Regions from separate parts of the Candidatus Pelagibacter sp. PS_40 genome, predicted to be linked through region 2. Evidence: riboswitches for the same ligand, from Rfam matches in the RefSeq annotation. Region 2 holds a riboswitch; each other region holds the start of a gene.
What was found. A riboswitch is a leader RNA that binds a small molecule or an ion and turns the genes downstream of it on or off. The one in region 2 is predicted to bind S-adenosylmethionine.
Positions count from the first base shown of each region.

Region 1 (10,167 bases), 380 kb from region 2:
TGGAAAAAAGAACATTATAAAAATGATGAAAGTGAATGGTTAAAAGGTAATCCTATTAAAAATGAAAAAATATAAACATTCAGAAATTACACCAGAATTAATTTACAATAAAAGAAGAAAATTTATTAAATCAATTGGGCTTGGTGTTGGTTCAATATCTTTGAGCAGTATACCATTCTTAAACAATGCTTATTCACAAAATAAAACTAAGCTAACATCATATGAAGATATTACGACGTATAACAATTATTATGAATTTGGTACCAGTAAAAGTGATCCTTATAGAAATTCACAAGAATTTATTACTAAACCTTGGAGTGTAACTATTGAAGGGGAAGTAGAAAATCCAGTTACGATTTCAGCTGAAGAAATAATTTCTTTATTTCCTTCGGAAGAAAGAATCTACAAACTAAGGTGTGTTGAGGGTTGGTCAATGGTTATTCCTTGGATGGGATTTTCTCTAAGTAAGTTACTTAATAAAGTATCAATAAAGAATACAGCAAAGTTTGTTGAGTTTGAAAGTGTCTATGATCCTGAGCAAATGAAAGGTCAAAGATACCCTGTTCTAAATTGGCCATATAGAGAAGGTCTAAGAATTGATGAGGCGATGCATCCCATAACAACAGTTGTTACAGGGGTTTATGGAAAAACATTGCCTAATCAAAATGGAGCTCCATTAAGAATTTTTGTTCCTTGGAAGTATGGTTTTAAAAGTGCAAAAGCAATTGTTAAAATAAAATTAGTTGAAAATATACCCACATCATCTTGGATGAGATCGTCTCCAAGAGAATATGGGTTTTACTCAAATGTTAATCCGAACGTATCACATCCTAGGTGGTCACAAGCCACAGAACGTGTCATAGGTGAGGGAATTTTAACTCCTAGAATTGAGACTGAAATGTTTAATGGGTATGGTGATGAAGTTGCACATTTATATTCAGGTATGGATTTAAAGAAAAACTTTTAGATACATAAATTTGTTTTATAAAACATGCAGAAATATATAAAAATACCAATTTTCTTTTTTTGTTTACTGCCAATATTAATCATTGTTTATCAAATTATTTTTAATCAATTAGGTCCAGAACCTGTGAAAAAAATAACACATGTAACTGGTGAGTGGACACTTCGTTTTATCATAATAACTCTTGCAATGACTCCTTTACAAAAATTTACTAAATTAAATTTTTGGATTAGCTATAGGAGAATGTTTGGGTTGTTTGTTTTTTTTTATGCATCAGCACACATGATGACATATGTTGGCATAGATTATCGTTTTGATTGGTCTAGTATTGGTGATGATATTATAAAAAAGAAATTTATATTTGCTGGATTTTTAGCTTGGCTTTTATTAGTGCCACTTGCTCTTACTTCATCTAAACGAATGATAAGGTTGTTGAGAGATAAATGGAAAAAACTACACAAGCTTGTTTATATAATTTCTTTATTAGGAATTATTCACTACTTATGGTTAGTTAAAGTAGTTACAGTTGAACCTTTGATTTATCTTATTATTATAGTAATTTTACTTACACTAAGAGTTAAAATGAAATTTAATTAATTAATTAATTGATTTTTTTTCAGGAACGCAAATCTCAGATCTTGTTAAAAATCTTCTGCCAGTTCCATTGTCTAAAGAAAACATTCCACCCATACCTTGAATGCAATCAATAATTAAATCTGTATTTTTCCATGCTTCATGTTGAGTTTCACTTATGTAAAAAGGAATACCACCAATTTTTCCAACTAAAACATCATCATCACTTACTAAAAATTCTTTAACAGGGTAACACATTGGAGCACTTCCATCACAACATCCACCAGATTGGTGAAAGAGCAATTCTTTACCATGATCTTTCTTTAGATCTTCAATTAGTTCTAAAGCTGAAGGGGTTGCGGAAACTTTCATAGTTATATGGCCTGTAGTTTAATACAGGCCATTATAATATATCTGTTAAAAGAAGCCTAATTTTTTCTCACTGTACGACACGTGTAAGTTTTTCACCTGTCTATAATGATTAAGCATCATTTTATGTGTTTCTCTACCGATTCCAGATTGTTTATAACCTCCAAAAGCAGCATGAGCTGGATAAGCATGGTAACAGTTAGTCCAAACTCTACCAGCCTGGATTCCTCTTCCCATTCTATAAGCAATATTCCCATTTCTAGTCCAAACACCTGCTCCTAAACCATAAAGAGTATCATTAGCTATTTCTAATGCATGAGCTTCATCTTTAAATTTAGTAACAGATACAACTGGTCCAAAAATTTCTTCTTGGAAAACTCTCATAGAGTTATTACCTTCAAAAATAGTAGGCTGGATATAATTTCCTTTTTCCAAACCACTGTTTAAGTTAGCAACTTCACCACCACATAGAACTTTGGCACCTTCTTTCTTACCTAAATCTAAGTAAGATTTTATTTTTTCCATTTGTTCTAATGATACTTGAGCACCAATCATAGTTTCCATTTTTAGAGGATTGTCCTGCTTGACTGCTTTCGTTCTAGCAACTGCTCTTTCCATAAATTTATCATAGATAGATTCTTGGATTAATACTCTACTAGGACAAGTACAAACCTCCCCCTGATTAAGGGTAAACATTGCAAAACCTTCAAGACATTTATCAAAGAAATCATCGTCTTGATCCATAACATCTTCAAAGAAAACATTTGGAGATTTTCCACCTAATTCTAAAGTTATTGGAATTAAGTTTTGTGATGCATATTGCATGATCAAACGTCCAGTTGTAGTCTCACCTGTAAAAGCAATCTTTCTAATTCTTTTAGATGAAGCTAATGGTTTACCTGCTTCAAGACCAAAACCGCTTACAACATTAACAACTCCTGGAGGCAATAAGTCTCCAATAAGTTCCATTAATAGTAAGATTGATGCTGGTGTTTGTTCAGCTGGTTTTAAAACTACACAGTTACCTGCAGCAAGTGCTGGTGCAAGTTTCCATGTTGCCATTAATAATGGAAAGTTCCATGGTATAATCTGTCCAACTACACCAAGTGGTTCAGGTATATGATAAGAATATTCACTATTACTTATCTCTGAAACCGAACCTTCTTCTGCTCTGATTACTCCAGCAAAATATCTCCAATGATCAACAACTAATGGTAAGTCAGCTGCCATACACTCTCTAATTGGTTTTCCATTATCTAAACATTCAGCAGTAGCTAATAGTTCAAGATTTTTTTCAATAACATCAGCTATTTTAAGTAGTATGTTAGATCTTTCAGTTATTGATGTAACTCCCCAAGTAGGAAAGGCAGCGTGTGCTGCATCTAATGCAGCCTCAACATCTTTTGCATCTGATCTTGGAACGGAACATATAACATCATTATTAATTGGACTTACGTTATCAAAATATTTTCCTGATTTTGGTTTAACGAATTTGCCACCTATAAAATTTCCATATTGTTCTTTAAATGGAAATTTAACTTTTAAGTGAGACGTATCTAGTAATGGAGATCGTCCACCTTTTACTGTTTCTGTGCTCATTTTTACCCTCTCTCTTTTATTAATATTCTTAAGCTTATTTTTTTTTATTGGCTTAAGTAACTTCTCTTTAGCCACACCTTTTTTCTTTTTAACTTTTTTAGTATTTTTAGGTGATTGCTTGACCAAGTTTTTCTTAATTTTTTTTTTGGTCTTACTTTTAGATTTTTTGGCTGTTTTTTTCTTTTTTGTAGCCATTAATTAACTAAACAAAAATTGATCTGAAGATCCATTAATTATATTATTATTTTCTACTTAAGATTGAATATAGTCTACATCTTGTGCTTAATTGAAATGTGTCTAATAATTTAGTTATGGATAATGATATAAAAAAAGAATTACAGTCTGCTACATTTGAAAGATTGCTCAAACATCTAGATAAACGAAAAGATGTTCAAAATATAGATATTATGAACCTTGCTGGCTTTTGCAGAAACTGTTTATCAAAATGGTATCGAGAAGAAGCAGAGAAAAAAGGTATTGAAATTTCAGACTTAGATGCACGTGAGCATGTTTATGGTATGCCTTATTCTGAGTGGAAAGAAAAATATCAAAAATAATTATTTTTCCTTAAGTCTTGGAAATAGTTCTACAAAATTACAAGGTTTATGATTTATATCTAACTGATGTTTTAAAATTCCATCCCAGGCATCCGTTACTCCCCCTGAAGAACCTGGCAAAGCAAATACATATTTGCCATTAGCTAGTACTGCACAAGCCCTAGATTGAATGGTCGATGTACCAACTGTTTTTAAACTTATTGTTCTAAACACCTCTCCAAAACCTGGTATATGTTTGTCAGCTATCTCGTTTACTGCCTCTGGTGTAATATCTCGACCTGTAAGCCCAGTGCCCCCTGTTGTAATTACAACATCTATTTCAGATTGATTAATCCAATCTTTAAGGATTTTAATAATGTCATCTTTGTTATCTTTACAAATTTTTCTATCTATTAATTTATGTTTAGCCTCCTCTATTTTTTTTACTAAGATCGCACCAGACTTATCGTTCTCAAAAGTTCTGGTGTCCGTAACAGTTAAAAGTGCTATATTTACAATCATAAATTTAAAATAATTTTCATGATTATATTATCATTTTTATTTCTTCTAACAGCAACTTTATATTCAAGTGTTGGCTTTGGTGGTGGCTCTACCTATCTAGCCCTTCTATTAATTTGGGATATTCCTTACTTGATCTTTCCTGTAATTGCTCTCTTTTGTAATATTATTGTCGTATCAGGAAATTGTATAAATTATATTAAAGCTGGAAATATCAATTTTAAGATCCTTACCCCATATTTGATATCATCTGTGCCACTTGCATTCATAGGAGGATCTTTATCAGTAGATAAAGAAATTTTTGAAATTTTACTTTTTTTAGTCTTAGCACTAGCAGGAGTTCTACTTCTCATGAAATTTCAATCTTTTGATCAAAAAATTGAAGTTTATAAAAAGATACCAAAAATATTATCAATATTAATTGGTGCATCTATTGGATTTGTGTCTGGTGTAGTTGGAATTGGTGGTGGAATTTTCTTAAGCCCTATATTGTTATTAATTAGAGTAGATAAAGCAAAAAACATTGCAACAGCAGCATCATTATTCATACTGATTAATTCTTTATCAGGACTTGCTGGCCAATTTACAAAGGCATCAACAATAAATGGAATTTATGATTATTGGCCATTATTTTTTTTTGTTTTAATAGGCGGCCAGCTTGGAAACTATTTAAATCTTAAAATTTTTCCTGCAAGAATATTAGCTCTAGTGACATCAGGACTTGTCATATTTGTCGCTATTCGAATGGGACTGAAGTTGTTTGCATAACAGAAGTATTAAATTATTATAGAAAGATTATGAAAACATTTAGAGCATTTGGACCCACTATAGGAAAAACAAAGTTATCCAAAAAAATTATTACTATATTAAATAATCACATTGATAAGTCTCAATTATCTAAAAAAAATGATTATAGCTCTAAACTTGCAAGTCAAATTAAGAATGAAATTAAAATACCTAAAACATTAATTAATAAGAGTTTGTCTAAAGAATTAATAAAAAATATTAAAGTTTACCTTGATAAGTCAGGCGTTAAAAAAATTAAAGAAATTAAGATAATAAATCTATGGGTAGTTAGGCAATTAAAAAATGAATATAACCCAATTCATTATCATGAAGGAAAACTGTCAGGTGTTGGCTATCTTAAAATCCCAAAAGATATGAATCAAAATAAATTAGTTAAGAATAAAAAGATTAAAACTAATGGAACTATTGATTTTATTAATGGTCAAAAAAACTTTTTAAGTAAAAGTATCTATAATTTAAACCCTAAATTAGGAGACCTATTGATTTTTCCAAATTATTTAATGCACACAGCTTATCCATTTAACGTTGATGGTGAGAGAAGATCCTTCTCATTTAATGCTAAAATATTATTCAAGAAGTGATTTACTAATCAGTCTAATAGATATATAAATATTCTACCGATTTGATCCATATTGCAGGTACTAACTGCTAAAAAGGAAATCATTATATAATTGGTAAAGGTAGTTGAACTGTATTGTGCACCTGGCATAGAGCTAAAGCACTAAAAAAGTAAGGAATAAAAATGGATATTAATTTTTTTAAAACAACACGAATTTTAGATGGTGGTATGGGACAAGAATTGTTAGCTCGTGGTATGAAGCCAAACGGCACATTGTGGAGTGCAAATGCTGTTTTAAAAGAAGAATACCATCAACTCTTACTAGACACACATTTAGACTTTATTAAAGCGGGTGCTGAAGTTATTGTTACAGCAACCTTTACTACAAGACGAATAAGATTACGTGATAATAAAATTGAAGATAAGTTTGAATACTTAAACAAAAAAGCTGGTGAAATAGCTAAGAAAGCTAAAGAACAATATCCTAATGTGTTAATTGCAGGCGGTCTTCCACCTCAATATTTAACATACGAAGAAGATACAAGACCAGATGATGAAATTAAGCAAAACTTTTATGATCAAGCAAAATTATTAGATCCTTATATTGATTTTTTTTACTTAGATGTTTTATCTAGTGTAAAAGAGTTTAAATTAGCAATTGAAGCAATTGAAGAATTTAATAAGCCATACTTAATAGGTGCTCACATTTCTGAGGGAATAAATCTTCCAAGTGGTGAAAAAATATCAGATATTATTAACAATATTAATCATAATAATTTACTAGGATTAATTTTATCCTGTGTTTCTCCTGAAAACTTTTATGAAAATTTAGAAGAAGTAAAAAATTTAGGTGTTCCATTTGGATTTAAGCTTAATGCTTTTGTGACAACTAATCCTAAAGATGGTTATACTAATAGTTATAATGTCAGTAAAACTGGTAACCCAAATGAATTTTTGGGTCAAAGAAAAGATTTAACACCTGAATTGATGGCAAATTTTGTTAAAAAATTTAAAAATGCTGGTGCTACTATTTTAGGTGGATGTTGCGAAACGAGACCTTCTCATATTAAAGAAATGGTTCAGTTTAAGTAGTCTTTTTTTGATCTGCTTTTTTAACAAAGTAAATTCCAACAACGACTGCTAATAAAGATAATAAAATTTTAGGTGTTATTATTTCTTTTAAAAAAATATAACTCAATATAGTACCGAATATTGGAATTAAGTAAGAGACTTGTGATTGAAATATAAGACCATTATCTTTTAGAATTTTAAATCTTAGCAACCAAGCAACACCTGTTGAAACCATTCCTAGATAAACTACTGATATTGTAGATTCAACGCTTGGAACCGAGTTCCATGGTTTTTCAATAAAATAAACAAATGGTATTAAGATTAGGACAGCCCAAATTAATATAGAGCCTGTTACATTTTCATTCTTTTTCTTACTAATTTTAAGAGTTAAAACTCCTCCAATAACATAACAAGTTGACCCAAGTAATATTAATAACGCAGAAATAAAATTACTATCATTTATTAATAGATTATCTGAAAACAAATAAATAATTCCTGAAAAACCAATTAGTATTCCAAAAGTTTTAACTAAATTGAACTTTTCATTTTTTGTATAAAAGTGACCCAATATTGTTGAGCTCAAGGGTGTTGTTGACATTAAGATTGCTGCCAAATTACTTTGTACAGATTTCACACCGTAAGCTATTAAGAAAAAAGGTAATACCAAATTGACAAATCCTATTATAGCAAACCAATACCAATCTTTGGAAAATGCTTCAATCTTAATTTTTTTATAAAAGCATAATAATAATACTGGAATTGATCCAAAAAAAACTCTCAAGAATGCAATTGTAATTGGTCCAAAAGATTCTGTTGCAATTTTGATATTAAAAAAAGCTGATGCCCATATTAAAGCTAAAACTACTAATAATGTATAATCAATTAATCTAGGTTGTCTCATTCAATTATATCTTCAACTTTTCCATTCGTAATCTTTTGAATATCGTTATAGTTTGTTTTAAATACACAGTTTGGATGTCCTGCTGCAGCAAACAATTCATTAAACCTTTCTAAAGAATTGTCTATTATAATTTCAATTCTCTCTAAATGCCCAACAGGTGAGACACCCCCTATTGTATAGCCCGTTTGTGTCTTAACTTCTTCTGGTGATGCCATTGAAATATCTTTTTTATCTTTAACTTTTTTTAGTTTATTTAATGAACACCTCTTATCGCCTGCTACTAAGCATAATATAAAAGTATTTTCCGCTTTAAATAATAAGCTTTTGACAATTGCACCTACATCACAAGCTAAAGCTGTTGCTGCATCCTGTGCTGTTCTTGCTGAATTTTCTAAAACTATTACCTCTAAGGATTGGTCAAAGTTTTTAAGAAATTTTTCAGCTCTTTTAACAGGTTCTTTATCTAATAAGCTCATATTTCAACTAATAATTGATTGATAATTTAACAAATAATGTTGTAATTCATATGTAAAAAACGCATAGGTGATATTTATTATTCAAGCAATATTATTAAAGAAACATTTGTTATTAATTGACCACAAAATTTAAAAAAGGAGAAACTATGACTGCTGCCAATGTTCTAAAATTCATGAAGGAAAAAGAAGTTGAATTTGTTGATTTAAGATTTACTGACCCTCGAGGAAAACTTCAACATTTAACAATGGATCACACTATCGTTGATGAAGAAATGTTAAATGAAGGTGTATTTTTTGATGGTTCATCTATTGCTGGTTGGAAGGCAATTAACGAGTCTGACATGATTTTAATACCTGATACTTCTAGAATGATTATGGACCCTTTTACATCTCATAATACTCTAATCCTTTTTTGTGATATTTTAGATGCTGTTAAAAGATCTCTTTATGAGAGAGACCCAAGAGGAACAGCTAAAAAGGCAGAAGCATATTTAAAAAAATCTGGCATTGGTGATAAAGCTTTTTTTGGTCCTGAACCTGAATTTTTTGTTTTTGATGATGTTAGAATTAATAATGATCCAAACAACACTGGTTTTAAAATAGATAGTAAAGAAGGTCCTTATAATTCTGGAACAGAGTATGCAAATGGAAATATGGGTCATAGACCTCCAGTAAAAGGTGGTTACTTTCCAGTCCCTCCAGTTGATAGTGAACAAGATATGAGAGGTGAATACTTAAAAAGTTTAAAAGAAGTAGGTATCAAAGTTGAAAAACATCACCATGAAGTAGCACCAAGTCAACATGAACTTGGTATGTACTTTGGAACTCTTGTTGATCAAGCTGATAATGTTCAATTATATAAATATGTAGTTCAAATGGTTACACATTCATTTGGAAAAACAGCAACTTTTATGCCAAAGCCGATTGCAGGAGATAACGGTTCAGGTATGCACATTCATCAATCAATTTGGAAAGACGACAAACCAGTTTTTTCTGGTGATGCTTATGCAGGGTTATCTGAAACAGCACTTCACTATATTGGTGGAATTTTAAAACATGCAAAAGCAATTAATGCTTTTTCAAATGCTACAACAAATAGTTACAAAAGATTAATTCCAGGTTTTGAAGCCCCTGTTCTGCTTGCTTACTCTGCAAGAAATAGATCTGCTTCATGTCGTATACCAATTTCATTAAGTAAAAATGGTGCAAGATGTGAAATAAGATTTCCTGATGCTTCAGGAAATCCATATTTAACTTTTGCTGCTATGCTTATGGCTGGTTTAGACGGAATTAAAAATAAAATACATCCAGGCGAATCTTTTGATAAAGATCTTTATGAATTACCTCCAGAAGAAGTTAAAAACATTCCGACTGTTTGTGGATCATTAAGAGAAGCAATGGAAAGTTTAGATAAAGATAGAGAATTTTTAACTGAAGGTGGTGTATTTACTGATGATCAAATTGATGCTTACATTGCATTAAAATTTGAAGAGATACATAGATTTGAACACGCACCTCATCCTGTAGAGTTTGAGATGTATTACAGCAGTTAAGACTAATTACTGTCTAGTTGTTGCGATTGTATCTTTGTTAATTCCTTTTTTGACAACGTAATCCTGTGTGCCGTTAGCACCAGTGTTTACTTCTTTTCTAAGAGTCTTAAAAAAAGTTCTTTCTTTCAGTGACTTTTCTAAAGATTTAACAAGATTTTTAAATTCAAATTTATTCATGACTAATTAATACCATAGATATGTGATATTTGCAATACTGATATGCGTTTAAGTAATGTTATA
Region 1 is NZ_CM182064.1:334,903-345,069, reverse strand. It holds gene AC5SLW_RS01840 (molybdopterin synthase catalytic subunit) at 1-75, shown strand, start outside; gene msrP (protein-methionine-sulfoxide reductase catalytic subunit MsrP) at 62-967, shown strand; gene msrQ (protein-methionine-sulfoxide reductase heme-binding subunit MsrQ) at 992-1,561, shown strand; gene AC5SLW_RS01825 (DUF779 domain-containing protein) at 1,562-1,909, opposite strand; gene adh (aldehyde dehydrogenase) at 1,955-3,505, opposite strand; gene AC5SLW_RS01815 (DUF1244 domain-containing protein) at 3,817-4,062, shown strand; gene AC5SLW_RS01810 (molybdenum cofactor synthesis domain-containing protein) at 4,063-4,563, opposite strand; gene AC5SLW_RS01805 (sulfite exporter TauE/SafE family protein) at 4,582-5,328, shown strand; gene AC5SLW_RS01800 (2OG-Fe(II) oxygenase family protein) at 5,358-5,948, shown strand; SAM riboswitch class V at 6,037-6,100, shown strand; gene AC5SLW_RS01795 (homocysteine S-methyltransferase family protein) at 6,110-7,018, shown strand; gene AC5SLW_RS01790 (DMT family transporter) at 7,011-7,898, opposite strand; gene AC5SLW_RS01785 (YbaK/EbsC family protein) at 7,895-8,374, opposite strand; gene glnA (type I glutamate--ammonia ligase) at 8,521-9,927, shown strand; gene AC5SLW_RS01775 (hypothetical protein) at 9,934-10,104, opposite strand; gene AC5SLW_RS01770 (HesB/IscA family protein) at 10,163-10,167, opposite strand, start outside.
Region 1: another riboswitch for S-adenosylmethionine. It lies ahead of AC5SLW_RS01795 (homocysteine S-methyltransferase family protein); the one in region 2 lies ahead of AC5SLW_RS03840 (homocysteine S-methyltransferase family protein).

Region 2 (10,167 bases):
AAAGGTTATAGATTTATTATAAACGATGATACTTCAGAATTTTGTCATCGTGTTACAGAGGCAACTTAAATAATTAATATTTGAAACTATTTTGCTTAAATTATTAAGCCCTAAGCAATAAATTAAATGCTTAGAGCTAATAATTAAATGTTAATTGTCTTAAAACTTAAAACCAATTATTTGGAATTATGATGTAGTGAATTGCAAGCACAATTGCAACTGACACCGTCAATCCTATAGTCATTTTAAGAAAGTCTTTACCAATTAGTGGAAACACATATTTGAATTTATAATCACTATTCATTGATGCGATTGCTAATTCTCTTCCACACAATAGTCCAACAAACACCCAAGTTGTTGACATTGGTAAGTCATTAAGTTCTTTAAAATAATAAAGAACCGCAGCATAAATAATATTGATTATGGTTGCTGATCTTGCGTACCTTGTGCCAGTTTTCTCTAAGACAACCTTTTGAATAGTTCCACCATGAATGTAGAAGATATAAAAAAGTAGTGCTGTAAAGTAAGCTAGTACAATTAATAATAAGTTAACATCAATTTGTCTTGGAAGATAAACTGCAATGTTAGCTACATCATGAGATAACCAAACCCACCATAACCAAGCAGAAGTTACCCAAACAGAGTTACGCCAAAAGCCAATCCATTTGTCTTCAACTTCATCTAGTTTTTCATTAATAAATTTTGAAATAACGACCCAGCAAATATAAGCAGCCGTTGCAGCTAAACCATAGCCGACAACACTTTTCATAAGCATCTTTTCAAGTACTACCGTTGATGCAAAAGCTGATAAAACTAAGAAGGTTGTTGAAACAGGTATACCTACTCTTGTTAATACTAGAAGTATTCCTGGTGCCACTGCGTGATACCATTGTATTTCTTGGAAAGGTATTCTTGTTAGTCTGCCGTAAGAGATATCTCCATCATTACTGTACCAGCCCCAAGTAATAGCAAGTATCATTACAAATGATGCTGCACTAGCAAGAGTGTACCATTTAAACCATTTTTGTTTTGACGCGATAAAAGTTCCCAATGTTTGAATTGAGTCATTTGCAATAACACTGTACCCCGCTAAAGCAAAGCCTACTATCGTATATATTAAGGTCATTTCCATTTTTCTATTTTCCTATTTTATGTTTTTTTTATTGTTTTTCATTTCGAACGATTCTTAGTCTTAAGGTCGATTTAATAGGTTGGTAAAAATATATCTATAGATAAGTTTATTAGTTTACTTTGAGGAGAGTTGATTCATCAATTTTTATATTATTCGAAGTTAAAATCTAGCTAGAGAATTTAATAATAAGTTTTAAGAGGAGTTGATTCATCATCATTTATATTAATTAATGATTTTGTCTAGTTGAATAATGACTTAAATTTCATTTAATACAGGATTATAATTAACATAAGTATAACACTTAATGAGTTATATGAATTTATTGATAAAAGTATTTAAAAGATTCTCTATTACAAAAATTCTTAACCAATCTTATTATTTCATTAAGTAATAATCGTCCTAGATATAGACACCCGATTTAGGACTTGTTAAGGTCTGATTATGAAAGGTTATAGATTTATTACAAGTGACGACACTTCAGAATTTTGCCATCGTGTAACGGAGGCCATATCCAATGGATGGAAATTGTATGGTGAACCCAAAATGACTTTTGATAAAAAAAGAGGGGTCATGCGTTGTGCTCAAGCAGTTATAAAAAATTCACCTCAGAAAAAGTATTCCAAAAAGATGAAGCTATCATCGATATAAATGGCAGATCAGATATTACCCTTTGTTTATATGCTAGGGATACTCTTATTAGTACTCCCAGCTTTTCTACAATCTAATTCTAAATTAAAGCAATTCTTAACTAATCTTAGTATTTGGATTGTCATTATTCTCATAATTTTAACTATTATTTATTTTTTCAATTGACAGTTTGAGAGAAAGTTGATTATATTTAGGTGCGCTGATTTAAGTTAAATTGCAGAGCGCGTTATAAATCCTGCTAAAGCGACGCTTCAACCACCGCTTTAGACAGGTGGTTTTTTTTTATCTTTCATAAAATTAAGCCGGGCAGTTGAACCATATTGTGCGCCCTGCATTTGCTTAAGCACTAAAAAGGAGAAAAGAGGCCTATGGATTTAACCCTCTTGTTATTTTGTGACCTTTTTTCTCCAAAACAAGAGGAAAAAAAATGAGCACAAATAAATTAAAAGAAAGATTAGATAAAGGACCTGTTATATGCGCAGAAGGTTTTTTATTTGAGATAGAAAGACGTGGGTACATGTCATCAGGGGAATTTGTTCCAATGGTGTCATTAGATCATCCTGAAGTTTTAGAGAACTTACATAGAGAATTTCAACACGCAGGATCTGATGTAGTTGAGGCCTTTACTTATAATGGACACAGAGAAAAAATGCGTGTTATTGGTAAAGAAGAACTTCTTGAACCACTAAATCGTTCAGCATTAAAAATTGCTAAAAAAGTAGCACTAGATACTCCTAAAGGATCAAAACCAAATTTGATGGCAGGTAATATTTCAAATTCAAATATCTGGAAACATAATGATCCACAATCTCAAAAAGAAGTTGAAGGAATGTTTACAGAGATGATTGGTTGGGCCGTTGAAGAAGGTGCTGATATGTTAATTGGTGAAACTTTTTATTATGCTGAAGAAGCTTTTAAAGCTTTAGAAGTTATGAAAAAAACAGGTTTACCAACTGTATTAACCATATCTCCAATGGGTGAAAATAAAATGAGAGATGGAAAATCCGTTGTTGATACCTGTAAAGAGCTAGAGCAATTAGGGGCTGATGTTGTTGGTTTAAATTGTTTTAGAGGACCTGCTACCATGTTTCCTTTTTTAAAAGAAATTAGAAAAGCAGTTAAATGTCATGTTGGAGCTTTACCTATTCCTTATAGAACCAGTGAAGATTACCCAACATTTTTTAATCTACCGGACAGAAGTAATTGTGCATGTCCATCACCTCATGGAAGAACGTTTCCAACAGCATTGGACCCACACTTTTGTAATAGATATGAAATAGGTAAATTTGCAAAAGATGCTTATGCCTTAGGTATTAATTACCTTGGAGTATGTTGTGGAGCAAACCCAATGTTGATTAGGGAAGTTGCTGAATCTATTGGTTTAACTGTTCCAGCAAGTAAATATCGAGAGAACATGGAAAATCATTTTATGTATGGAAAAAATAAAAGAATTCCAAAACATATGACTGAATATGGAGACAAAGCGTAAATAAATTAAGAAGGGCATTTAACTAAATTGTGCGCCTGACATATGTCGAAGCACTAAAACAGGAGAAAACAAATGAGTAACAATCTAAAAGAAACAATAAGTAATCTACAGAAGGATTTTACAGCCAACCCCAAAAATGCTTTGGTCCAATATGAAAGCAACTCAATTCTTAAAGAAGGACTTCAATCTGTAGTCACTCTTAGAGAGCATAAATTAGTTGTTGATGAACCCAAAAGTTTTGGTGGAAAAGATGAGGGACCCAGCCCAGTAGAGTTAATATTAGCAGCGTTAGCAACGTGTCAGGAGATAACCTATAAAGCATTTGCTACAGCAGCGGGTATTAATATTGAGAGTGTTAGTGTTAAATTAAAAGGTGAATTAGATCTTCAGGGTTTTTTAGCTTTAAATAAAAACACTAGACCTGGCTTTCAATCCATCTCTGGTACTGTTGATATTAAATCTTCATCACCTAAAGCAGAAATAGATAAATTGATTGATACGGTAAATACACATTGCCCGGTATTAGATATTTTATCAAAAGGAGTTCCTATTAAATTGTTTCAAAAGGTTTCTTCAAGTTCTAATAATAAAGAGCACATAGAGCAAAGAGCAAGTGCTGCTTAACTAATCTAATTTAAGCCCTATGAAAATAGGGCTTAAGTCTTTTAAGTTCATTTCAAATCCTAAAAAATTAGAAGTTTGACTAGAATTAAGTATTAATTGCGTGCTAGGGTCTTGTTAATGAAAAATATTTATCATTCTGATATTTATCAATTTAACACCCCAGTTAGTAGTTATTGGGAAGATCATTCAAGCGAAAATTTAAATCTAGATAAACTTAATAAAGATGTCAGCTCAGAAATTGTTGTAATAGGTGGAGGGTACACTGGTTTATCCTGTGCAATTAATTTAATAGAAAATCATAATTTAGAGGTCATTTTAGTTGAAGCTGGAAAAATAGGTTGGGGGGCATCATCTCGTAATGCAGGTTTTTGTTCTCTACCACCAAGTAAGATGTCTTTTAAAAAGATGCAAGCAATTTACGGCAATGATGAAACGAAAAAGTTCTTTAAAAACTCTGTTGAAGGCTCAAATTATACAAAAGATATTATACAAGAATATAATATTGATTGTGATGTAACGGGGGATAGTAATTACGTTGTAGCCCATCATCCAAATAAGTTTAAAGATATTAAAGAACAAGCCAAAGCTTACAGAGAAGAGTTTGGTATTGAAACTGAAATTTATTCTAAAGAAGACTTTGATAAAATTGGCCATGGTGGCACAGAGCAATTTGGAGCTTTTTCTTATAAACCTGGTTTTGCAATCAATCCTCTTAAATTTGTTAATGGCATTGCAAAATATGCTTTATCTAAAAAACTAAAGATTTTCGAGCACACTAAAGTGGATAAAATTGATAAAGATAAGGGCACTTATATTTTAAGGACGAAAGAAGGATCTATTCGTTCAAAAAAAATAGTCGTTGCAACAAATGGGTTCTATCAAGAAGGCTTAATCCCGGAGATGAATTCAAGAATTTTACCAGTAATTTCAAATATTATTGTCACCCAACCCTTAACGAAGCAAGAAATTGACCAACATAATTTTAAAACATTTTCCCCAATAGCTAATACTAAAAATCTTTTATATTATTATCGAAAGTTACCTGACAACCGAATTTTATTTGGCACTAGAGGGGATTTAAGTGGCAGTGATCAATCTAATTTAAATATGTCTAAGAAAATGGAAAAATTTTTAAAAGATATTTTTCCTCAATGGAAAGATATTAATATTGATTACAATTGGCGGGGATTAATTGCTTTATCTCAAAAATTAACTCCCTCTATTGGTAAAATTGATAATGAAGAGATTTATTATGGATTTGGTTATAATGGGGTTGGAGTGAGTGCTGCTCCTTGGACTGGAAAACAATTGTCTAAGTTAGTATTATCAAACAGTAAAGAGTTAGATATTTCAAAAATTTATAAAGGATTACCTAAGAAGTTTATCTTCCCTAAGTTAAGAACATTTTATTTTAGATTAGCGGTGTGGTTTTATGCAATTAAAGACAGATTTAATATTTAAGAAAATATATGATAAAAACTAATTTATGAATGTATTTATAATTTTATCAGTATTGGTAATTGTTGTTGGGGTTATTTTACTAGTTGCATCACCTGCTGCGTTATTTACTTTGAATTGGAAAGAAAAGTCAGGAAAAGACAAATTTCTAATGTTCTTATTTTATGGTATTTTGGTTTATATAATAAATATCATTTTTTGGATTATTAAATAACAATATTACCCATTCTCAGGATCTCTTTATCCTTATTTAGTGTTAGCTAATTCCATCACCTAGACACCTGATTTGAATATTGGTAGGGTTGGATGATGAGTGATATTTTTCCAAAAGGATCGGCATGGATGAACGGTGAATTCATTCAACTTTCTGAAGCTAAAATTCCTATTTTAGATTGGGGTTTTCTAAGATCTGATGCCACATATGATGTTGTCCATGTTTGGAAGGGTAGATTTTTTCAATTAGATAAACATATTGATCGTTTTTTTAAATCAACAGAAAAACTGAGAATGCCATGCAGACTTAGTCGTGAAGAAATAAAAAAAATATTAGCAGGCTGTGTTAAAAAAGCTGATCTTGAAGACTCTTATGTTGAAATGATACAAACAAGAGGAATGTCTCCAAACTTTGTTAGAGATCCTCGTAAAGCGACACCACGTTTTATGGCTTTTGCAGTACCCTTTGGTTGGATACTTAAACCAGAAGATTTTGAAAAAGGATTAGATGTATATTTAACCGATATAACAAGAATTCCTCCAAGTTCAGTTGATCCTACTATTAAAAATTATCATTGGATGGATTTAGTCACCGGTATGCTTGATGCTTATGAGAGAGGACATCATACTGCTTTATTAGTAGATGAGGATAATAATATCTCAGAAGGCCCAGGCTTTAATATTTTCTCTGTTGATGAAAATGGAATTAATACCCCAGACCATGGAGTACTAGAAGGAATTACAAGACAAACCGTTATTGATTTAGCAAAAGAATTAAATATTAACGTTAATAAAAAATCTATAACGATTGAAATGTTAAAATCATCTAAAGAATTATTTGCAACTTCAACAGCAGGAGGGGTAATGCCAATAACAAAAGTAAGTGGGGAAAATATTAAACAAGGAACGGTAGGGGATATTACAAGAAAAATTCACAAACTCTATTGGGATAAGCATTCAGATCCTATGTGGAGCACATCTATAAATGACATATTGTAAAAAATGAACATTAAACAAACAGTTATCTTTGTCTTCATTCCATCAACTGGACACCTGATTTAAGGTTTGGTTAGTGAATAATTAAAGAATAAATATAAATATTTAATAATAAATTATTTTAACAAAATGTTAATTTAACCCTAAATACTATTTAGTGCTGATTTGAAGGTCTTAATCCATTCATTAAACTCTTGTATTGTAAGTTGAGTGGGTTCAATTAATGTAATACGATTATCAGATATACTTTTCTTCCTTATTATTAATTGTTCATTTTCAAGTTCAGTTAAAATAAGGCTTATAGTTTTTCTAGAAGCATTTTTAGATAAAAAAACCATTATAGATTCTGTTGTGGTGTCTATTTTATTTAAATAGTTGTCCAATATTAAGAGCCATAACTTATAATGTATTGGTCCTTTACGAAATTTATTAATTGAGCGTAAACCTTTTTTTTCATCAAAATCATTTGCAAGAACTGATGCATATGTTTTAATTCTCATAATTTAAATTTAAAGAATTTTAAGTAAAAATAAAATAAAATTCTTAAAGGTAATTCTTTTACACGTAGTTATTACATGTAATTATTACATGTAATAGTTTCTCTATTTATCTATTTTATTTTTTATAGAGTAGAAACTTAATTAATTAATTAAAGGAAAAAAATGAAAAAATTAACAATATTGTTATTTACTTTCTCTCTACTAGGACTTCAGACCGTAAAATCTGAGGAGTTTTACATTGGTATAGATTACTTAAATAATGAAATAGATTCTGGTATTACAAATATTAGTTCCACTTTAGATGAAAAAGACAATGGTTATTCTTTATACGCTGGAATGCCAATAAGTGATACAATGGATATTGAAGTTTCATATAATGATTTTGGTGAGTCAAGTTTATCAGGGGTAAGTGGTAATCAGTTTATATATGAAGGAACTACATATGAGTTCAATGCTACAGCGACTTTAGCAGTTAAAGCATCTTCAATGGGTGTTGGTGTTAAACAAAAATATGAACTATCAGAAGGTGTAATGCTTTATGGTAAATTAGGTGTTCACCAATGGGATAGTGAACTTAGTATTGCTTCTACAACCGCAACAGCAAACGCTGATGAAGATGGTACAGATGTGTTTTATGGTGTTGGTTTAGAAGTCAACTTAGTAAATCTAAAAGGTAGAGTAGGTTACTCTATGTATGATTTGGATGGTGAAGAAGTTGACAGTATTAATGTTGGTTTCAGTTACAATTTCTAACAAATAAATTAAAAGATTTAAGACCAGTGATTTAATTATTGCTGGTCTTTTTGTCATGAAAAAAATTTTAGGAATTGTATTTATAAGTATATTTTTATCAGGATGTTTACCAAAGGTAACACCAACTGGTGGATCTTATTTAGGATTAAAAATTGAACCAGAAAAATCAAGAATTATAATTCTTAGAAAAGGTGGTTCATTAATAAGCTTAGACACACCAGCGGTTAATATCAGCGGATCCACATCATCATCTTACTACCTGCCAAGCAAAGCTTTTATTCAGGAAGATGTCGTACCAGACATGTATGAAATAGTTGTAAAGAAACCTGTAGGTACCCCTTTAGTTTGGAGAATGGATCCAATTGGCGATGAAGTTATAGCTGCAAAAAATAAAATAGTTTATTTAGAGCTTATAGCCACATCAATTGGTTATGTTCATAGAGCAAAGTTATAAGTAGTTGATGAAGCTTATGCTTTAGAAAAAATCAAAAATTTTACAAGAGTTTTGAGAACTGATAGAAATTTTTAATTATGTTAAAGCTTAAATTTATAATTTCTACCACAATTTTAGTATTCCTAACTTCTTGTGCAACTATTGTTAATGATGCAGAGGTGCCAGTTACACTCTCATTTAGCGATGGAAGCTCAGGGAATTGTAAACTTTCAAACAAGAGAGCTCAGTATCAAGTAGATATTCCTGGGACACAAATGGTTAGACGTTCAGACGATGCGTTAAAATATGATTGTAAAACTTCAAATGGAAAAACAGGATTTGGTAGCATACCGAGTGAAATTGAAGATGCAAAACTAGCTGGAAGTGTTCTAATTGATTTTGGTATTACAGACTCTATAACTGATAAGCATAGAACATACACACCAAACTTTGTAATACCTGTAAAATAAAAGTAATCTTTAATCAACAGCAACGCCTCAGGCTTCTTTAATCCTTTTTAATATTAGTTAATTCCATCACCTAGACACCTGATATAAGGTTTGGTAGGTTTAAATTATGTCTGGACTTGAAATACTATTAGCCATTGAACTTACTTATTTAGCTTACACAATAATTATGGATTTATGATCAAATATATTCTGCCAGCTATAATCATCTTCTTGATCGTATTATTCTGGGAAAAGATTACTGAAATAGTCTTTAAAAAATTTAATATTAGATTGAATTATATCATTGTCAGTGCTGTGTTAATAGCTATCGCTATAATAGTTTTATTAATCAATCTTTAAATTCTACAATCTTTTAGTTGATTAACTCTCATTCCATAGCCTAGACACCTGATTTGGAATTTGCTAGGATCTTGGTTCATGAAAAAGATTTTAGGAGTCATAATTCTAGGTTTGTTATTGAGTGGATGTGCAATTAATCAAACTGCTTTAAACGTTGGAACAAATTTTACAGATTATCAGAAGGAGTGTAGAAAAGTTGCTTTAGTAAAACCAAAGTTGGTTTTTAATGATGGTAATTTAAGAGGCTTTCATTGTGCAGATGCTGCCGGTGCTGATATTTGGAGATATGAATTTTTTGATACTAGTAATAAATTAGTAAAAGTTTGGTCTCGACCAGTTAGTGCTCAAGAAAGACAAGCAAGATTTAATAATGCATTATTAGGTTTAGCTATTTTGAATTCTGGAACAGCATCAGGAACAACGACACAAACTCAACAGCCTCCTGGATTTTTTAGTTTTGATATAGCCTCTGGTATGAATAAAGTTTGTTTCTATGATCAACTTGGCAGTCTTAGTGCAAAGACAATTGGTCGTGCAGAAATTTGCCCTTTAGGTTATTAAATTAATGAAAAAGCTTTTAGGGATAATAGTTCTTAGTCTATTTATTCCAACTTATGCTCTTGCGTGGTGCTCTGAACCAAGAGCTCCATCAGCTCCATCAACATACAGTAAACCATCAAAGCCATCAGTTCCTTTTTGTGTAAATGAGTTTAGCAATACTCACACATGTGATGACTGGACTATAAATAGTTATAATAGTGATCTAGATAGATACAGGTATGAAGTAGATGATTATCAAAGATCTCTACAAAGTTTTGTAAATGATGCAGGAGATTTTGCTCGGGAAGCTCTTGATTATGCTAATTGTGAGATTAGGAATTTGGATTAATAATATGAAAAAGATTTTAGGAATTATAGTTTTAAGTTTTTATTCTATATTTGTAGTTTCAAAATCACACTGATAATGCTCTAAGAACTTATTATTTTTAAAGTCGTACTTTGACATGGTCATGCTAGGTTCTGTATCTCCATCAAATACAATCATTTGAAACCCTAATTCATAATCAGCAAATCTTGCAGTTACTTGGTTTTCACCAATATCTAATTTATTA
Region 2 is NZ_CM182064.1:715,977-726,143, reverse strand. It holds gene AC5SLW_RS03855 (DUF1737 domain-containing protein) at 1-69, shown strand, start outside; gene AC5SLW_RS03850 (hypothetical protein) at 167-1,132, opposite strand; gene AC5SLW_RS03845 (DUF1737 domain-containing protein) at 1,574-1,780, shown strand; SAM riboswitch class V at 2,076-2,140, shown strand; gene AC5SLW_RS03840 (homocysteine S-methyltransferase family protein) at 2,208-3,269, shown strand; SAM riboswitch class V at 3,273-3,337, shown strand; gene AC5SLW_RS03835 (OsmC family protein) at 3,342-3,893, shown strand; gene AC5SLW_RS03830 (NAD(P)/FAD-dependent oxidoreductase) at 4,011-5,354, shown strand; gene AC5SLW_RS03825 (hypothetical protein) at 5,380-5,565, shown strand; gene AC5SLW_RS03820 (aminotransferase class IV) at 5,658-6,563, shown strand; gene AC5SLW_RS03815 (hypothetical protein) at 6,704-7,060, opposite strand; gene AC5SLW_RS03810 (outer membrane beta-barrel protein) at 7,223-7,813, shown strand; gene AC5SLW_RS03805 (hypothetical protein) at 7,869-8,267, shown strand; gene AC5SLW_RS03800 (hypothetical protein) at 8,345-8,716, shown strand; gene AC5SLW_RS03795 (hypothetical protein) at 9,134-9,616, shown strand; gene AC5SLW_RS03790 (hypothetical protein) at 9,621-9,944, shown strand; gene AC5SLW_RS03785 (hypothetical protein) at 9,984-10,167, opposite strand, start outside.

Region 3 (10,167 bases), 120 kb from region 2:
AATTTGGATTACTGAATACTACACTGGTACTGAATACAGACCAGTAAGAAGTATTGCTAAATCTTCTACAACTGGTCATGGAACAAACGTTATCCAAGGCTTAGCTGTTTCTATGGAAGCCACTGCAGTACCAGCTTTAATTATTGTTGCCGGTATATTAGCAACAAATTCAATCGCTGGTCTTTATGGTATCGCTATTTCAGTAACTACAATGCTTGCATTAGCAGGTATGGTTGTTGCTCTTGATGCTTATGGTCCTGTAACAGATAATGCTGGCGGTATTGCTGAAATGGCTAAATTACCAAATAGTGTTAGAAAAACTACTGATGCATTAGATGCAGTAGGTAATACGACTAAAGCTGTTACTAAAGGTTATGCTATAGGTTCAGCAGGTTTAGGTGCTCTAGTATTATTTGCAGCTTATGTTGAGGATATCAAGCACTTTTCAGGTGTAGCAGGTTCAAAGCTTGAAGGAATTGTTGTAACTTTTGATTTATCGAATCCTTACGTTGTAGTTGGGTTATTAATTGGTGGAATGCTTCCATATTTATTTGGATCAATGGGTATGCAAGCCGTTGGTAGAGCAGGTGGTGCAGTGGTTGTCGAAGTAAGAAGACAATTTAAAAAATATCCAGGTATCATGAAGGGTAAACAAAAACCTGATTATGCTAAATTAGTAGATTTATTAACTTTAGCTGCAATTAGAGAAATGATTATACCTTCATTATTGCCAGTTCTTTCTCCTATTGTTTTATACTTTGTAATACTAGCTATAGGTGGTCAAGTTGCTGCTTTAGCTGCAGTAGGTGCAATGTTGTTAGGTGTAATTATTACAGGTTTATTTGTAGCTGTATCAATGACTGCGGGTGGTGGTGCTTGGGATAATGCAAAAAAGTATATTGAAGACGGAAATCACGGTGGAAAAGGTTCTGAAGCACACAAAGCTGCTGTAACTGGTGACACTGTTGGAGACCCGTACAAAGATACTGCTGGTCCTGCTGTAAACCCAATGATTAAGATTACTAATATTGTAGCTTTATTATTGTTAGCTGTAATTGCTGGCTAAGAAAAGATTAATTTCTTTTTCTTTTACCTAAGGGGTCGTTAATTTTCTGTCTCATACTGGATAGAAAGTCGTATACAAATGTGTTTTTCTTGTATTGATTTTCAGTGGTTTGTTCTGCAAATTTCAATTCTTGCATATTAGTGAGATCTAGAAACTCTTTCGTTTTTAGAAGACCCATACTGTTGATTTCTAACAATAGAACATTGTTTACAATAATTCTTTCACTGCCAAATTTTGTAAGAGATGAATTATCTGTTTTTCTTTCAATATAAATCCATAAATCATTGTCAAAAGTACTTTTAGTTGATGGTGAACCTAATAATTTTAAAATATCGTTTTTATTTGACTGATTAACAGTAAGTTTTTCTTGTTTTTTATTTAAAAAATGAACACCGTGGTGTTTTTCAACTTTTTTTAAAGTACAAGCTGAAATAAATAATGATATTATAATAAATACAAATAATTTTTTCATGGATAAAAACTATATAAATATTTACAACAATTTAGTTCAATTAACTAGAAATAAAGATTTGTATAAAGATTTTAAAAACCAAGATACTTTTTCTGATAGATTAATATTCTTTTTACTTCATTTTGCTTTCTTTTTGAAAGTTTATAAGGAAAATAATGATAAAAAAATACTACAAGAGATTTATGATTTTACCTTCAGACAAGTTGAATTAAGCATCAGGGAAATTGGTTATGGTGATCAATCAATTAATAAAAAAATGAAAGATTATCTAAACTTATTCTATGGAATGATCGACAAAATTCACAGTTGGGATGAATTAGATATAGAATCTAGAAACTCTATTTTGGTAAATTTTTTAGATAATTCATCTAATATTGAGTATTTGGTTAATTATTTTGAAAATTATAGGTTAAATTTAAAAAATAATACTTTAAATTCTTATATAAAAGGTGTAGTTAAGCACTAATTTTATTATGGCTGTACCTAAACGAAAACAATCACCGTCAAGAACTGGAATGAGAAGAGCTCAGAATATGAAGTTCAAATCTACCAATATTGTTGAGGACAAGAAATCTGGAGAATACAGATTACCTCATCACTTAGATCTAAAAACAGGCATGTATAGAGGTAGACAAGTTTTAGATCCTAAGGAATAAAAGTCCAAAATTAAATGAGCAAAATAATAAAAATTGCAGTTGATGCAATGGGTGGAGATAATTCACCAAAAAAAATTATTGATGGAATTAATCATCATTATAAAAGTAACACTAATACTTTTTATCAAATTTTTGGTGATAAGGAAAAAATCCAAAATTATATCAATCAATTACCCACATCTTCATTTGAAATAATTCACACCAAAGATTTGGTTAAAGGAACTGATAGTCCTTTAGAAGGAGCTAAAAGAGGAAAAAATTCTAGTATGTGGTTAGCCATTCAAAGTGTTAAAGAAAAAAAATCTGACATAGTTATTTCTGCCGGTAACACTGGAGCATTACTTGTTATTTCAAAACTTAATCTAAAGATGATTGAAAACATTGATAAACCAGCTCTTTCTGCTTTATGGCCAAATAAAAAGAATATGAGTGTAGTGTTAGATTTAGGAGCTAACATCGAATGTAGTCCAAAAAATTTAATTGATTTTTCTATAATGGGATCTTCGTTATTTAAATCGCTATATCCTGATGATACCGCTAAAGTTGCTTTATTAAATATAGGGTCTGAAGAAATTAAAGGTAATGAGACTATCAAAGAAACTTACCAACAATTAAATCAAAGAAATAACACTGACTTTGAGTTTAAGGGTTATATTGAAGGTAATCAGTTAATGAATGGCGATGTAAATGTTATCGTTGCAGATGGATTTACTGGGAATATTGCTTTGAAGACAGCCGAAGGTACTGCAAATTTTATTACCAGTGAATTAAAGAAAGCCATGACAGGTAATATTATTGGTAAAATTTCATCTTTACTAAATATTTCAAATTTAAAAAAATTTAAAGAAAGATTAGATCCAAGACTTTATAATGGTGCAATTTTCATAGGTTTAGATTCTCCTGTTATTAAAAGCCATGGTGGAACAGATTATATAGGTTTTTCAAACTCATTAAGTGTTTGTACTAGAATTGTCACTGGAAATTTAATAGAAAAGATAAGAAACAACATAAGTTAATGCAAAGAACTAACTTAACAAAAAAAGATCTTATAAATTCAATTTATATGCAAATTGGTTTTTCAAAAAATATATCTGAAAATTTAATTGATGATTTTCTAATTACAATAGTAGACAATTTAAAAATAGAAAAAAAATTAAAGCTCTCTAAATTTGGTACTTTTTCTATAAGGGCAAAAAAAAATAGAATTGGACGAAATCCCAAAACAAAAGAACAAACAACTATATCTAATAGAGATGTTGTTTTATTTAAAGCTTCTAAGGAATTTAAAGATTTGGTAAATTCTAAGAATGATTCATAAAAATAGTGATGCTTATAAGTCAATAGGTGAGGTTGCTGAAATTCTTGGCCTTGTAAACAAAAAAAAAGGAACCTTGAATACTCATACTATTCGATTTTGGGAGAAGGAATTTAAGCAAATTAAGCCAAAAATTTTAAATGGCAATAGAAGATATTATAATAATGATACTATTGAGGTTTTAAAAAAAGTTAAATATCTACTCAAAGATCAAGGAATGACAATTATTGGTGTTAAAAAAGTTCTTAATTCGGATAAATCATTAAAACTTGACGAATTACCAAATAATTCTATAAATGCTGATTATAATTTAAAAAATAAACTTAAGAAGATTTCCGATTTAATAAAAAAAATAAAAAGTTTAAAATAAAATGGCAAAAAAAACACACGTTAAAGTTAGATTAGTACCAGAGGCTAAACCTGATAGTCCTTTTTTTTATTATGTTAAAAAACCTGCAGGTGGTGAAAAAGCTAAAGTTAAATTGTCTGCAAAGAAATATAACCCTTCTACAAGAAAACATGAAATGTTTGTGGAAAAAAAATTACCTCCACACAGTAAATAGTACTATTTTTTTCTAAAATTTCTTTTTTCGTAATCAATAAAAGACCAAATCATATTTTTCCAAATTCTATTAGTGATTTTTGGGTCAATATTAGTTTGTATTGATTTTTTTTTAATTTTTTTAAGTATAAAATTGATCCTTTTTTGATCAATTATTTCTTTTTTATGGATTTTTACTTTTAGCACTTCATTGACTAATGAAGATCTTTTTTTGATTAATTTAAGTAAATCATTATCAAGTTTATCAAGCTTAATTCTAATCTGATTTAGTTTTTTTTTATTTGTAGGCGACATTTATTCAATTGGTTATTAAGATAATTATTATAAGTATAATTTATGTTTGTAAATAGCGACAACTATATAAAATATTTAAAATTGTGGTTAATAACTTTATTTTCATTAATTGTTCTTATGGTAGCTGTCGGTGGTCTTACTAGACTAACAGACTCTGGTTTATCAATCACAGCTTGGGAGCTTTTTACTGGAATACTCCCACCTATGAATATTAATGAGTGGAATTTTTATTTCACAGAATACAAAAAAATTCCTGAATATAAAAATATTAACTACGGCATGTCCTTAGATGAATTTAAAGTGATTTTTTATTGGGAGTATGCTCATAGATTGTTAGCAAGATTTGTAGGTTTGTTTACTTTAGTGCCTTTGCTTTTCTTTACTCTCTATTTTAAAAAAACTCTGCATTATTCTAATAAATATTATTGGATTTTTTTCCTTGTGTGTTTTCAGGGGTTCATCGGTTGGTATATGGTATCTAGCGGATTAATTGAAAATAATGACGTTAGTCACTTTAGACTTAGCATTCATTTATCTTTGGCTTTATTTATTTTATGTTTAATTTTTTGGTATATTTTAGATATTCATAAAATTAAGAAATTTAAAAATAAAATTCCAAATTTATTTTTATTATTTATACTTAAATTGATAGTTTTGCAGATTGTATTGGGTGCTTTTTTATCAGGTTTAGATGGTGGTCTTATCTATAATTCATGGCCTGATATGAATGGTAGTTTTTTTCCAAATGATGTTAGTTATGGTGATTTAATTAGTACTCAATTATTTAACAACCCATCAATTATTCAATTTTTGCATAGATCAACTGCATATTTGCTTTTATTTTTTATAATCATTTTAAATTTTATCTATTTTAAAAAACAATATGATTTTAAATATGTATTATTTTTTGATGTTGCTATCTTGTTTCAAATTTTTTTAGGAATTATAACTTTGATTTCTGGTGTAGAGATTACATACGCTTCACTACACCAGCTAGGTTCAATATTAGTTTTGAGTTCTTATTTTTTGATATTATATAAAAACTCTAACTAACTGCTTTCAAATTTCCTTTAGAAGATTTATTTAAAGCTTGGTCTAAATCCTCAATAATGTCATCTATATGCTCAATACCAATACATAATCTTACGTATCCAGGAGTTACACCTGAGGCTAACAATTCTTTTTCTGTTAACTGACTATGAGTTGTTGTTGCAGGATGAATTGCTAAACTTCTTGCATCTCCAATATTTGCAACATGATAAAACATTTTTAAAGACTCGATAAATCTCTTACCTGCTTCAATACCACCTTTGAGTTCAATACCAACTAAACCACCATTTCCTTCATTAAGGTATTTTTTAGCACGATCAGCAATTTTACCTTCATGTTCTGTTGGATAGATTACTCTTGTTACTTCTTTATTTTTCTTTAAATAGTCAACAACTTTTGATGCATTTGAGCAGTGTTGTTTCATTCTGAGAGCAACTGTTTCAAGCCCTTGAATAATTCCAAATGCATTGTCAGGTGATAGGGCAGAACCAAGATCTCTTAGTAATGTAACCCGCGCTCTTACTGCAAAAGAAACATTAGCCCCAGTTAATTCTGGAACCACTTTTCCCCATATAGCTCCACCGTAACTTGCGTCAGGTTCGTTAAATAAAGGTTGTCTTTTGGGATCAGCTGTCCAATCAAAATTACCTCCATCAACTAAAGCTCCACCTACAACTGTACCGTGACCACCTATATATTTTGTTAATGAATAAACTACTACAGCAGCACCATGTTCTAAAGGTTTGCAAATTACAGGAGCAGCTGTGTTGTCCATTATTAATGGTATATTGTATTTTTTACCAATATCAGAAACTTCTTTAATTGGAAAAACTCTCAAATAAGGATTTGGTAAAGTCTCACCATAAAAAGCTCTAGTTTTATCATCAACAGCTTTTTCAAAGTTTTTTGGGTCAGAAGGGTCTGCATATCTAACTTCAATACCAAGTTTACTTAATGTATGCGTGAATAACGAAATAGTACCTCCATATAAATCCGTAGAGCTGACTATATTATCTCCGGCTTGTGCAACGTTTAAAATTGCAAAAGTTGATGCGGTTTGTCCAGATGCTACTGTTAAACAGGCTAATCCTCCTTCTAATGAAGCAACTCTTTTTTCAAGAGCATCATTTGTTGGATTCATTATTCTTGTATAAATATTTCCAAATTCCTTAAGAGCAAACAAATTCGCAGCATGTTCAGTACTATCAAATTGATACGATGTTGTTCTATAAATTGGAACTGCTACTGCTTTGGTTGTTGGATCACTTCTATAATCACCACCATGTATAGCTATAGTCTCAGGGTTTTGTCTTTTTGTACTCATCTTAATACTCCTTTTTTAGTACTTTTGCTTTATGCAAGGCGTACAATACAGTTCAAATGCGCCTACCGATAATGTGGGTAAAAAATCCTTTTTAGCAATAACTAGCCTGCAATAGGAACAAATCGGCTATATAAAAATATCATTTAAGCAAGATATTGCAAGAGAAATATAAAATTGACATTATATCTAATAATAGTATTAATCCTCGCACAATGACAAAATTTCTAAAAAGTGGTGATTTAAACAGTAACTGGTTTGAGATAGACGCTAAAAATGCTGTAGTTGGCAGGTTAGCTTCTATTATTGCTATGATTGTTAGAGGAAAAAATAAAACAACTTTTACACCTCATATGGATGATGGTGATTTTGTTGTTGTTAAAAATGTTGAACAAGCAAAGTTCACAGGAAAAAAATTTAAAGATAAAAAATATTATAGACATACTGGTCACCCAGGTGGAATTAAAGAAATTACTCCTGAAAAATTATTAGAAAAAAATAAACCTGGCGAGACATTAAAATTAGCTATTAAAAGAATGTTACCTGGGGGAGTTCTAGGAAGAAAACAGTTAACTAAAGTAAAAATTTATGCTGGTGAAGAACACCCTCATGCAGCACAAAACCCAAAACTTTTAGACCTAGGTAAATTAAACAGTAAAAATTTAATAAGAAATTAATATGGTAACAGCAGCTACACCAAATAAAGTATCTACAAAAAAACCTAAAATTAAATTAGATTTTAAAGATAGTAAATACGCAACTGGTAGAAGAAAAAAATCTATTGCAAAAATTTGGGTGAAAAAAGGTACAGGCAAAATTTACGTTAATGGCAGAACTATGGATGAGTATTTCACTAGTGGAAGTCACAAAATGCAAATCACAAGACCATTTGAGATTATAAACCAAGCAACTGATTATGATGTAAGATGTAGCGTAGCAGGTGGTGGTCACACAGGTCAAGCTGGTGCAATGGTTCATGGTATTGCTAAAGCATTAATCTTATTTGATTCAGAGAATAGAGCAGTACTTAAGACAGAAAAGCTTAATACTAGAGACTCTAGATCGGTTGAAAGAAAAAAACCAGGTCGTAGAAAAGCAAGAAGAAGCTTCCAATTCTCGAAAAGATAATTCTTTTTTAACTCTAAACTGTTATAATAAAAAAATGCCTAAGCTTAATGTTTTAGTTGCTGGATCAACTGGTTATATTGGTGTTCAATTAATTAAATTATTAGTTAAACACAGCAATGTTAATATTAAATATCTTTGTGGTAATACGTCTGTTGGAAAAAATATTTCTAGTTATGAAAAATCATTAAGTTCAAAAAAATTACCTAAAATTATTAGATACAATAAAGAACTTTTAAAAAACATAGACCTTGTTTTTACAGCTCTACCTAATGGTGAAGCACAAGATATTTCAAATGATTTATTAAAACACAATATATTAATTGATTTAGCTGCAGACTTTAGACTTAATAAAGCATCAAATTATCTAAAATGGTACAAACAAAAACACAGATCTGTCAAAAATATTAAAAAATCAATTTATTCATTACCTGAAATCAATGGTGACAAATTAAAGAAATTTAATATTATTGGATGCCCAGGTTGCTACCCAACATCAATACTTTTACCACTTATTCCATTAGTTAAGAAAAATTTAATAAAAACAGATAATGTTATTATAGATTCAAAATCTGGTTACTCTGGTGCTGGAAGAGGTGTACATAAAAAATATAAGGATAAAAATCTTTATGAATCTTTAAGCGCTTATGGTGTGGGTTTCCATAGACATAACTCTGAAATTCAACAAGAAATCGAAAACTACACTAAAAAGAAATTTTCTTTTACATTCACACCCCATTTAACACCAATGTTTAGAGGGATACTTAGTACTATTTACTTAGACCTTAACAAAGGTGTAGGTATTAAAAATTTAGAAAACACTTTAAAGAGTCAATATTCAAAAAACAGATTCGTTAAAATTTTAAAAACAAATTCATTGTTAAGTACAAATGACGTAATTAACACAAATAATTGCTCTATAGTAATTTGTAAAACTAAGTATAAAAATAGAGTTATTATTTTATCTGTTATTGATAATTTGATTAAAGGTGGGGCAGGTCAAGCAATACAAAATATGAATATCAAATATGGTTTTAATGAAACAAAAGGATTAATTTGAAATACTTATTTTTATCTTTAATTGTATTTTTAACTTCGTGCTCATTAAACAAAGAGTCTACTTATTGGAATGAAGATCCTATTAAAAAGTCTAATGATGACAAAAAACTTTCTCAAATATTAAAAAAAACAGGTGATTACAAATCTATGACTTTTGATGAATTTAACCTCTTTCTTAAAGATTATTCAGAAAATGCAGAATACCCAGATATTAACCAATAGATGAAAAATTTAATAAACATTGCTGTAGTTGGTCTAGGACAAGTTGGTATTTATTTGTTAAATGAGCTTAATACTAAAAAAAAAGATATTGAACTTAAGACAGGAAAAAAGATTAACATAGTAGCTATTTCAGCAAGAAGCATTTCTAAAAAAAGAAGATTTAAAGTAAATAAGAAAATATTTTTTAAAAACCCATTAGAAATTTTTAATAAGACCAAAGTGGATATTTTATTTGAAGCTATAGGTTTGTCAGATGGGATTTCAAAAAAAGTTGTTGAAACTGCTTTAAAAAATCGAATACATGTAATCACTCCTAATAAAGCACTTATCTCTAAACATGGTGATTATTTAGGAAAATTAGCAGAGGAAAATAATGTTAATTTAGAATTTGAAGCATCTGTTGCTGGTGGTATTCCAATATTAAGAACCATAAAAGAGGGTCTTGCAACTAACAAAATCTCTAAAGTTTATGGAATTTTAAATGGTACTTCTAACTATATTCTTTCAGAAATGGAAAATTCTAATGATAGTTTTTCCAACGTATTAAAAAAAGCTCAAAAATTGGGATACGCTGAACCAGGTAACCCTAAATTAGATTTAAATGGTTTTGATGCATTTGCTAAAGTAAGAATTTTATCTGCTCTAGCTTTTAATACTAAAATTTCAAAACATAAATGCTTAATGGAAGGTATTGAAAAAATTGAATTAAAAGACATAGAAATTTCCAATCAATTAAATTTACGTATCAAACTATTAGGCATTTCAGAACTAATTAATGGTCAACTTTTTGAAACTGTACACCCATGCTTAGTTAGTAAAAATTCGTACATAGGTAACGTTGGTGGTGTTATGAATGCTGTTATTCTCGAAGGAAAACCTGTTGGTGAAAGTATATTGCAAGGGGAGGGAGCTGGTCCTGGTCCAACGTCATCATCTTTATTATCAGATTTACTTTCAATTTTAAGAGGTAATATTAAGAAACCATTTGGTATTCCTGGCAATAAACGTAAATTAATTAAATGTTA
Region 3 is NZ_CM182064.1:593,934-604,100, reverse strand. It holds gene AC5SLW_RS03145 (sodium-translocating pyrophosphatase) at 1-1,066, shown strand, start outside; gene bamE (outer membrane protein assembly factor BamE domain-containing protein) at 1,074-1,538, opposite strand; gene AC5SLW_RS03135 (ubiquinol-cytochrome C chaperone family protein) at 1,537-2,004, shown strand; gene rpmF (50S ribosomal protein L32) at 2,012-2,194, shown strand; gene plsX (phosphate acyltransferase PlsX) at 2,209-3,210, shown strand; gene AC5SLW_RS03120 (integration host factor subunit alpha) at 3,210-3,512, shown strand; gene AC5SLW_RS03115 (MerR family transcriptional regulator) at 3,502-3,879, shown strand; gene AC5SLW_RS03110 (50S ribosomal protein L33) at 3,881-4,072, shown strand; gene AC5SLW_RS03105 (chorismate mutase) at 4,075-4,365, opposite strand; gene AC5SLW_RS03100 (COX15/CtaA family protein) at 4,408-5,418, shown strand; gene AC5SLW_RS03095 (O-acetylhomoserine aminocarboxypropyltransferase/cysteine synthase family protein) at 5,411-6,739, opposite strand; SAM riboswitch class V at 6,744-6,812, opposite strand; gene rplM (50S ribosomal protein L13) at 6,952-7,413, shown strand; gene rpsI (30S ribosomal protein S9) at 7,415-7,864, shown strand; gene argC (N-acetyl-gamma-glutamyl-phosphate reductase) at 7,899-8,921, shown strand; gene AC5SLW_RS03075 (hypothetical protein) at 8,918-9,142, shown strand; gene AC5SLW_RS03070 (homoserine dehydrogenase) at 9,143-10,167, shown strand, end outside.
Region 3: another riboswitch for S-adenosylmethionine. It lies ahead of AC5SLW_RS03095 (O-acetylhomoserine aminocarboxypropyltransferase/cysteine synthase family protein); the one in region 2 lies ahead of AC5SLW_RS03840 (homocysteine S-methyltransferase family protein).